3 regions of the Pararhizobium sp. LjRoot255 genome follow, and region 3 is predicted to be linked to each of the others. Evidence: predicted binding sites of a transcription regulator. Region 3 holds the regulator's gene; each other region holds the start of a gene.
What was found. The regulator LexA, encoded in region 3, represses DNA repair genes until DNA is damaged. The targets are predictions, from matches to a motif close to TGTTCNNNNTGTGTTCNG.

Region 1 (3,271 bases), 3.5 Mb from region 3:
GGCACGACGCTGTTCAACCCCGAACTCTATTTCTTGAGCCAGCTTCCGGCCGACATGAACCCGGGCGAGACCATCTCGGTCGTCGTCATGGCGATCAGCCTGTCCTTCCTCGCCACGATCTTTCCGGCTTGGCGCGCCTCGCGCCTCGATCCGGTTCAGGCTCTGCGCTATGAATAAATAAGGATTACAGACACGATGAATGCGCGCGTGGCATTGCAGCTTTCCGGCGTCGAGCGTCATTACACCCAGGGCGAGGGGGTCCTGTCGATCCTCAAGGGCGCCGACTTTTCCCTGCATGGGGGGCAGACCGTCGCACTCGTGGCGCCGTCCGGCACCGGCAAGTCGACGCTTTTGCATCTGGCAGGGCTGCTCGAGCGACCGGATGCCGGCGAGGTGCTGATCAACGGCCAATCCTGCGGCATGCTCGGCGACGAGCAACGCACGGCGATCCGCCGCAACGACATCGGCTTCGTCTACCAGTTCCACCACCTGCTGCCGGAATTCACGGCGATCGAAAACATCATGATGCCGCAGCTGATCGCCGGTCTCGCAAAGGCCGAGGCGCGCGAACGGGCCGCGGCACTGCTCGACTATATGCGCATCGGCCATCGCGCCGAGCATCGCCCCTCTGAGCTTTCTGGCGGTGAACAGCAGCGTGTTGCGATCGCCAGGGCCGTCGCCAATGCGCCGTTGGTGCTGCTGGCCGATGAACCGACCGGCAATCTCGATCCGGAAACGGCAGGCTATGTCTTCGAAGCTCTGGAAGCGCTGGTGCGTCAATCAGGGCTCGCGGCAATGATCGCCACGCACAATTATGAGCTCGCGTCGCGCATGGACCGCCGCGTCACCATCGAGGATGGCAAGGTCGTGGAACTTTAGCAGGAACACGGCGCGGCGAGGCAACCCTATTCGTTGCCACAGGCCGACTGGCCGCGATCGTCCGACCAATCTTTCAGCAGCACAATTTCGCCCTTGGTAGCGATCGGCTTGCCATTGCTCTTGCCCTTGCCCGTGAGCACGTTGAAATCGCATTCCGAGGTGTTGTCGAGGTCGAGCGTGTCGTAGGACGAATACGTGTATCCGGCGACCACGAAATCGAAATTGCGGTAGGCGACGGTCAGCTTCTGCTCCCAGCGGTTGCGGCCGATGGAGTCGTTATGTGACGTGATCAGGATCGAGCCGTTCGGCAAGGCAGCGATCAAGGGGGCTCGACCGGCCATGACCAGGTCCCCCCAGACCTTGTTCGGCGCCACGGTTTTCAATTTCAACCGCGCGGTATCTCCGTCGTCGAGATAGATATAGACCGCGTGGTCCTCATCGCTGCCCTCAGGCGCTGAAACCAGCATTGTAAGATCCAGGCTGCCGTCCTTGTCCCAGTCGCCGGTGGCGGCGGAGACGATGCGCTCGGGATCGATCGCTTCGGCAGCCTGCGCCGCCATTGCTGAAAAGCAAACGAGCGCCGTCATGACGGCCCATGACATCCTCATTGTTCATCCCCCGATTGTCATCGGCGCCAGACTAATCGGCCCGCCTGCAAGCGTCCAGAGGTCATTTCTGCCGGAGGAAAGCCAGATTGAAACTGTTTACCATCTCCCGATCATTGAAACGGACGAGTGGGTATTGTTGCTTGACGCGTGAACAGAAATAGAACAAGATGAGAACATAACGGAAAAGGGAGCCTTGCAATGACTGACTTTCTTCGGGACCTCGCTGCTTTCACCTCAATCGCCATGTTCGTGGCCAGCTTTTCGATCATCGTCATGGGCATGTGACGAGCCTTTTCTCATTATAGCAGTGGGTGCTTCATATGCCCGGCTGTGGACAAGCGGTAGGTCACATGAAAAAGCCGCTGCCTCGCGGATGAAATCTGGACATCGGCGGGTGGAAACGGGATATCCTGCGGCCCTCATGGGAATCGGGGTGCGCGATGGCGGATGCAGTAAACGACAAGCAGCAGGACGGTGAAGCATCTCCGCAGTTTGTGCATCTTCGCGTTCATTCGGCCTTTTCGCTGCTCGAAGGGGCTCTGCCGATCAAGAAGATCATCGGCAACGCCGTAGCGGACGGGCAGCCGGCGATCGGTATCGCCGACACCAACAATTTGTTTGCAGCGCTTGAGTTTTCGCTGAAATGCATGGATGACGGCCTGCAGCCGCTGATCGGCTGCCAGTTGTCGATCGATATGGAGGATGAGGCCGAGGGCGAGAAGCGCGGGCATGCGCAGCACCTGGTGAAACTTCCGGCGATCGTGCTGATCGCTGCGACGGATGCCGGTTATGTCCGTCTCGTCGATCTCGTCAGTCGCGCCTATCTTGGCGGCGAAGGCAACCAGTCGGTCCGCATTGCTTTGTCCTGGCTGCAGGAGGTCGGAACGGAAGGCCTGATCGCGCTGACCGGCGCGTCGGGCGGACCGGTTGATATGGCCCTGAAGTCCGGTCATCCGGCTCAGGCTGAGACCCGGTTGAAAACGCTGGCCGCGCTGTTCGGGAACCGTCTTTACGTCGAGCTTCAGCGTCACGGCAAATATGACCGCCGCCACGAGGGGCGGATCATCGACCTCGCCTACAAGCTCGAGCTGCCGCTGGTCGCGACCAACGAACCGTTCTTTCCGTCGCCGGCTGAGTTCGACGCGCATGATGCCCTAATGGCCGTGGCGCACAATGCGATGGTGTCGGATGACAGCCGCTTCCGCCTGACGCCGGATCACTACCTGAAAAGCCGCAAGGACATGGCGGCGCTGTTTGCCGACCTGCCGGAGGCGTTGGAAAACACGATCGAGGTCGCCAGGCGCTGCGCGTTTGTGCTCAAGACCCGCGGACCGATCCTACCGCGGTTCACCGGAGCCTCTGACGATCCGGCGGAAGCCGAACGCGCCGAGGCGCTCGAACTGCGCCGTCAGGCCGTCGCGGGCCTGGAAGACCGGCTGCAGAAGCTGGGCATGTCACCGGGCTACACCGAGACGGACTATCGCGAGCGGCTCGACTTCGAACTCAGCGTCATCGAGAAGATGAAGTTCCCGGGCTACTTCCTGATCGTTGCCGACTTCATCAAATGGGCGAAGCTTCAGGATATCCCCGTCGGCCCGGGCCGTGGCTCGGGGGCGGGTTCGCTGGTCGCCTATGCGCTGACCATCACCGACGTCGATCCCCTGCGGTTCTCGCTGCTGTTCGAACGCTTCCTCAATCCGGACCGCGTCTCGATGCCCGACTTCGACATCGATTTCTGCCAGGACCGCCGCGAAGAGGTGATCCGCTACGTCCAGCGCAAGTAT
Region 2 (3,271 bases), 3.0 Mb from region 3:
ACAATGCCGTATGGGGCTTGCTTCGGCTCACGTGTAAATCGGATGCCCGCATCGAGCATGGCCGAGTAGTCCCTGCTGAAATCGTCGGTCCGCAAGAACAGGAAGACGCGACCGCCGGCCTGGTTGCCTATGAACGTTTCCTGATGAGCCGAGGACGCGCGTGCGAGAAGCAATGAGGTGCTGCCCTCGCCTGCGGGCCTGACGACAACCCAGCGCTTGTCCTGCTCCGGCTGGTAGGTGTCCTCAATCAGAGCAAACCCCAATTTGTTGACGTAAAAGTCGATTGCTTCGTCGTAGTCGCGAACGACAATCGCGATAAGGGCAATAGCTTGGTTCATGGCGCCTCTGCTGGTCCGACAATAGTGTCTGTGGTTGCAGAATTCGGGAGCGAATACGAGTCCGCTTCGGGTCAAGCGGGCATTCACGGTTATGCGTGACTTCCTCTACCCGATCCGCGCTCAGCGGGCCTCACCCATTCCACCCATCCAGAAACACCACCTTCTCGACGCCCGCGAACTTCGCCACCCGTGCCAGTTCCGCCTCCAGCCGCTCCATCCGGCCCGACGACGTCCGCACGCCCTTTTCCCACCAGACACGCTTGACGTCGAGCGTGGCCGCCTTGCGGTCGGCCTTCATGTCGATGCGGCCGACGAGGCGGTCGCCTTCGAGCAGCGGGAAGACATAGTAGCCGTATTCGCGCTTGGGCTCGGGAACGAAGACTTCGATGCGGTAATAGAAGCCGAAGAGCCGTTCCGTGCGGTTGCGGTCGCGGATCAGCGGATCGAAGGGGCTGAGCACGCGCAGGCGGGCGGGCGGATCAGTGAGATCGCCGAGATTGCCGGGGAAGCCGATGAAGGCATAAGAGAGGCGCGGCTTCTCGCCATCGGCCGGTTCGATCATCACCTCGGCCAGTTCGTCGCGATGGCCGGCGACCCAGGACTTGGCTTCCTCCGGCGAAATCAGGTCGAAGAAAGCGGCGATTTCGCCGTGGGTGGCAAAACCCAGCCGCTCCAATGCCGCGCGGCAGCACCAGTCGATAAAAGCCTCATGGCTGACTTCCGGTCCGTGGTGATGATCCGGAATGACCCGCTCGGTGAGGTCGTAGACCTTCTGGAAATTTTCCCGCCTTGCGATCGCCACCCTGCCGGTGCGCCAGAGATATTCGAGCGCCGTCTTCGACGGATGCCAGTTCCACCAGCCGCCGGAGACCCGGCCCTCGAACTTGAAATCCCGCGCCATCACCGCGCCATCGCGGAGGATCTTCTCGTAGGTCTCGTCGAAGGCCTGCTCGAACCCCTCTTCGCGCCATTTGCGCCAGCGCTCGATGATCGTCTCGCTTTCGCGCTTGAAGCGGTGTTTCCAGTAGACGAAGAAGCGGCTCGGGATGATCGAGGCGTCGTGCGTCCAGTGCTCGAACAGGGCCCCGTCCTTCTCCAGAAGCTCGGTCAAATGCTCGCGCCTATAGGTCTGGTTGCGCGAGAAGAGTATCTGGTGATGGGCGCGCTCGACCGTCGAGATGCTGTCCACCTGGACGAAGCCGATATCGTGGATGAGATCGAGCAGACCGTCCTTGCCGAGTGCCCGGTGCGGCGGCGCGGCCAGACCCTGCTTGTTCAGGAAAATACGCCGCGCATCGCGGTTTGAAACGAGAATCGCCATAACGACAATCTAAGCGAATGTTCACACTTTGTTCAAGTCCCCAACCGAACGCCTCTTTTCAACGGACAGGAATTCGTCCTATAGAGCCTGCCTATCGACAAGCGGGGGACGCGGATTGGACATACGCTTTTCCGGCGCATCCGTCAGCTTTGGCGAGCGCACGGTTCTGCAGCCTCTGACCCTGACGCTCACCGAGCGGCGCATCGGCATTATCGGCCTCAACGGATCCGGCAAGACCACCTTCGCGCGGCTGATCAACGGCCTCGTCAAGCCGACGACCGGCACGGTCACCGTCAATGGGCTCGATACGGTGCGCGACGATGGCGCCGTCCTCGCAGCGGCCGGCTTCATCTTCCAGAACCCGCAACACCAGATCATCATGCCGATCGTGCACGAGGACATCGCCTTCGGCCTGAAGAATCGCGGCCTGAAGAACGACGAGATCGAGCGGAAGACCGCCGCCGTGCTCGCGCGGTTCGGCATTACGCATCTGGCCAGGCGGCGGGTCCACGAACTCTCGGGCGGCGAGACGCAACTCGTCGCCATCTCCAGCGTCGTCGTGACCGGTCCCGGCATCCTCATCCTCGACGAACCCACCAACCAGCTGGATCTCAGGAATCGCCGGCTGATAGAAAACACCATTGCCGGTCTTAACGAGCACACCATCGTCATCAGCCACGATCTGCCGCTGATCGAGCATTTCGAGCGTGTGCTTTTGTTCCATGACGGCCAACTTGTCGCCGATGGCCCGGCGCAGGAGACCATCCGTGCCTATCGCGAGGCGGTGGAATGCTGAACGGGCTGAATGTCGAGGGCAGTACGCCGCTGCACCGGATGCCGGTGCGCATGAAGCTCGCCATCCTGGTCGTTCTCGGCGTCGCACTCTATTTCGTTTCGTCCTTTGTCGTGCTTGTCCCGGCTTTTGTGCTCGCCGCCGGCATCTATTTCACCACCGGCCTGACCGTCCGCGATGGCCTCAGCCGCCTGAAACCCATCCTTTTCACTCTCCTGATCCTGCTGATCGCGACGGTTTACCTCGCCTCGATCCGCGAGGCGACCGAGGCTTTCTTCCGGCTGATGGCAATCGTCCTGTTTGCCGGCGCCGTGACGGCAACGACGGCGACCGGCGACTTCATCGACGAGATCACCCGGCTGCTGCAGCCGCTCGACCGGCTTGGCCTGGTGCGGGCTGCCGATGTTGGCCTCGCCTTCGGCCTTGTGCTGCGTTTCGTTCCCGATATCTTCAACCACTACCAGGCGATCCGCGAGGCGCATCGGGCGCGCGGCCTGAAGGTCCGGCCGTTGACGATCCTTGCGCCGTTGATCATCCTGACGCTCAAGGACGCCGATACGATCGCCATGGCGATCGACGCGCGCGGCTTTCGCCGGGACCGCGTCGGCCCGAACGGATGATTTGCGCAGCTTTTGTTGCGCTGCCGGCTTCCCTTGGAAGAGAAGGCGCTTTAGATCCAAGGCTCTATAGACAAAGGACCCGTCATGAAAACCAGAGACCTTGTGCTTGTTGCCCTCTTCACCGCAATCATCGTGGTTCTCGGTATCATCCCGCCCATCACGCTCGGCTTCATTCCGGTGCCGATTACCGCACAATCGA
Region 3 (3,271 bases):
ATGCGCCGAACTGTACCGCAGAGTATAGGCGACAACGCAGTTGTGAGTAAGGTCAGGCGACCGGGGAGCAGGCGGGCCGGTCTCACCGCACTGAAAAAAATGCAAAGAAAAAGGGCCGCACCATAAGTGCAGCCCTTTGAAACTGGCTCCCCGGGCCGGATTCGAACCGGCGACCTGTCGATTAACAGTCGAATGCTCTACCGCTGAGCTACCAGGGATCATCTGCGCGCTGCAGAAGTGAGGCTGCTAATACAAATGCTTTTCCGATTTGCCAAGCAGTTTTTCAAAAAAAGTGCACAATCTTGTCTGACTGTGGAGAACTCCCCATCTGGGAAGGCAGCGCACTGGAAGAGCCGCAGGCAAATCCGCTCTATGGTGCACGGCATCGAGAGTAAGGCAGTTAAGTTTATGACAGAAGCGCAGAAAACGAAAAAATTCGGTATCGATGCGAGCAGACATGAACTCATTGTCGGGGCGTGGCGTCTGCCCCTGCCTCAGTCGCGGACCTTGCGTATCACCCTTGGCGCCGCGCTGCTCTTTGGCGGTATCCTCGGCTTCCTGCCGGTTCTGGGCTTTTGGATGGTGCCGCTGGGCCTGATCGTGCTGTCGCATGACCTCGCCTTCGTCCGGCGGCAGCGCCGCAAACTTTCCGTCTGGTGGGCGCGCAAGCGGCAGACGCCGTAAAATCGGCGCCAATCTGCAAGGGCCCGGCTGCAAGGGCCGGGCGTCGTCGGAGGCCTTCATTCGATGAGGCGCCAATGGCCCTAGCCACCGGAACCGGTTTGCGGGGTCGGATTCTTGTCAACCGGCGCCGGCTGCATCTGTTCCCCGGTCGCCGGAGTATTGTCGACGGTGCCCTGATCGGTGTCCTTGGCCGCCGGCGTGGTTTCCTGAATCTGTGTCGCCGCATCATTGTCGGTGCTTTCGCCGAATATCTCTGCCCCCGCCCAGGCAATGAGGGCAAGCACCAGGCTCGCGATGAGAACCATCAGCACAGGGCGGCCAAGCCGTCCTTGCCGGGCTTCGGCACCGCTGATCTTCACCCTCCGGTTCGTGTCTTCGGGCGAAACCTTGTTACCACGTCCATGGACGACCATCCCTGCCTCCTGGCCGCAGGCCGTGCCGCCGCCACAGGTTTCAACATGAGCGGAAAACGGCCTGACGGGGCAAATGTTCCGTTGCAGCAAAGGCGGACATCGGCGGTGAGAGCGCTGAATGCCGGTTTTCGGCGCCGCAAGCCCAAAAACTCGCACCTTGAAAAGGTTCAACGAATTATGGGACTTGCGGAACACATATGGAACATATAGTGTTCGTTCTTGATTTGTTTCTCGATTCCGGAGTGATCTTTCATGCTGACCCGCAAGCAACAGGAACTGCTTCTGTTCATTCACGAAAGAATGAAGGAATCGGGCGTGCCGCCGTCCTTCGATGAGATGAAGGATGCGCTGGACCTCGCGTCGAAATCCGGCATTCATCGGCTGATCACGGCGCTCGAGGAGCGGGGCTTCATCCGGCGTCTGCCGAACCGGGCACGCGCGCTTGAAGTTATCAGGCTGCCGGAGGCCTATTCCATGAGCCTGCAGCCCAAGCGCGGCTTTTCGCCGAGCGTCATCCAGGGCAGCCGCGGCGCTCCGCCGGCGCCAGTCGCCGCCAAACCGGTCGCGGCCAGCAATGAGAACAGCTCCGTCTCCATCCCCGTCATGGGGCGAATCGCAGCCGGTGTGCCGATCTCGGCGATCCAGAACAATACGCACGATATTTCTGTACCGCTCGAGATGGTTGGGACCGGCGAACATTATGCACTGGAAGTCCGCGGCGATTCGATGATCGAGGCCGGCATTCTCGACGGCGACACCGTCATCATACGCAATACCAACAGCGCTAGCCCTGGAGAGATCGTCGTCGCCCTGGTGGACGACGAGGAGGCAACGCTGAAGCGGTTTCGCCGCAAGGGCGCATCGATCGCGCTCGAGGCTGCCAACCCCGCCTACGAAACCCGGATTTTTGGTCCCGACCGGGTCAAGATCCAAGGCAAGCTCGTGGGCCTGATCCGACGTTACCATTGAGCGGCAAACCTGTATCCGCGCGCCGGGGGATGCAGGCGGCTGATTTTCTTTGAAAATTGACGTCAGCGGGGCCCTGACAATAATCGCCTGCGGTTTGGCATCAGCGATCTGCGGTATTTTCCTCGCGACGCGGACCGGCAACGGTGGGAGACAGGTTTCTCCCATGAGAAAAAACTGGAATTCGGCCAAGGCGTCTTGCACTGGATCGGAAATCGGTCTAAACGCCCGTCACACGATTAAGAGATGATCGTTACGAGGCCTCGTGGCGGAGTGGTGACGCAGAGGACTGCAAATCCTTGTACCCCGGTTCAATTCCGGGCGAGGCCTCCAAAATTTTCCACAATATTCGCAATTGGATAGGGTCGCCGCTTCAACCATGTTGGCAACCGTGTTCCATCACGCCGCCATGAACGGATATCGGCGTGATGTTTACGCCGACCGGCGGCCGACAACGCGTGTCCCGCCGCGTTGAAAGAGCAATTCCGACGTTTCGCGAAACCGGTAAAAACGTTCCAAATCCACCGCGGCGGCAACGCGCTGGCGATGACGATGCACTCCGGTTGAAAATCCGAATCAATGGCGACGAAACGCAGGAGAATTTAGCATTGCGGAATGCGGCCGGCGATCAATGATAGTAGAAGCATTCGCAATCGACCTGGCTGTCATCCGGCGCATTCCAGACGCGGACTGCCAGTTTCCTGGCCGTGCCGGTCTCATCCAGCCGGAGGCCCAAAAGCGACACGGCCGCGAGTTTTGGATTGACCGCATCGATCTCGACCGTCGAGCCGACTTGATGGACGCCCTCTTTGGGCGTCCAGGTGAAAAACTGCACACTGTAATGCATGGTGCTCTCCTTCACCGCGGATGCGTCAAATCCAGGTCCCAGACGGTACTGGACGATCCGGCAGGCAAACAGAAACGGCTCGCAACAACCGATGTGGTCTGCCTCCAGATGGAACCTAGCACGATTTGACGATCGAGTGAATCGTTATCGCGTGACTCCGGTCAGAAAGTCCCGCTCCAGCTCTCAAACTTCGCGCTGCCGGACCACTCGCGCGGGTTAGTTCCCGCGGAACAGCAGGATGACGGTGATGAAAAAGAGGGAATCGCTGGTTCATATCGAGATTTCGTGGTTGCGGCGGAAGACGTGTCTGGCGGTTGTCGTTGGGGCAGCCAGATGCTCCAGGCATCCCACCCTGTCATGC

Region 1: dnaE (DNA polymerase III subunit alpha) is a predicted target of LexA. The motif match lies at 1,646-1,663, and genes of this name have one in related genera.
Region 2: ACSQ2W_RS02900 (energy-coupling factor ABC transporter ATP-binding protein) is a predicted target of LexA. The motif match lies at 1,678-1,695, and genes of this name have one in related genera.

What each region holds. Positions count from the first base shown of each region.
Region 1 covers NZ_CAXUPQ020000001.1:53,280-56,550, reverse strand. The annotation lists gene ACSQ2W_RS00295 (lipoprotein-releasing ABC transporter permease subunit) at 1-177, shown strand, start outside; gene ACSQ2W_RS00290 (ABC transporter ATP-binding protein) at 196-879, shown strand; gene ACSQ2W_RS00285 (hypothetical protein) at 906-1,487, opposite strand; gene dnaE (DNA polymerase III subunit alpha) at 1,928-3,271, shown strand, end outside.
Region 2 covers NZ_CAXUPQ020000001.1:558,327-561,597, forward strand. The annotation lists gene ACSQ2W_RS02890 (VOC family protein) at 1-338, opposite strand, end outside; gene ACSQ2W_RS02895 (winged helix-turn-helix domain-containing protein) at 469-1,659, opposite strand; gene ACSQ2W_RS02900 (energy-coupling factor ABC transporter ATP-binding protein) at 1,775-2,455, shown strand; gene ACSQ2W_RS02905 (energy-coupling factor transporter transmembrane component T family protein) at 2,449-3,072, shown strand; gene ACSQ2W_RS02910 (biotin transporter BioY) at 3,157-3,271, shown strand, end outside.
Region 3 covers NZ_CAXUPQ020000001.1:3,594,482-3,597,752, forward strand. The annotation lists tRNA gene ACSQ2W_RS17235 (tRNA-Asn) at 144-218, opposite strand; gene ACSQ2W_RS17240 (hypothetical protein) at 409-684, shown strand; gene ACSQ2W_RS17245 (hypothetical protein) at 765-1,097, opposite strand; gene lexA (transcriptional repressor LexA) at 1,350-2,066, shown strand; tRNA gene ACSQ2W_RS17255 (tRNA-Cys) at 2,323-2,396, shown strand; gene ACSQ2W_RS17260 (hypothetical protein) at 2,492-2,698, shown strand; gene ACSQ2W_RS17265 (hypothetical protein) at 2,692-2,910, opposite strand.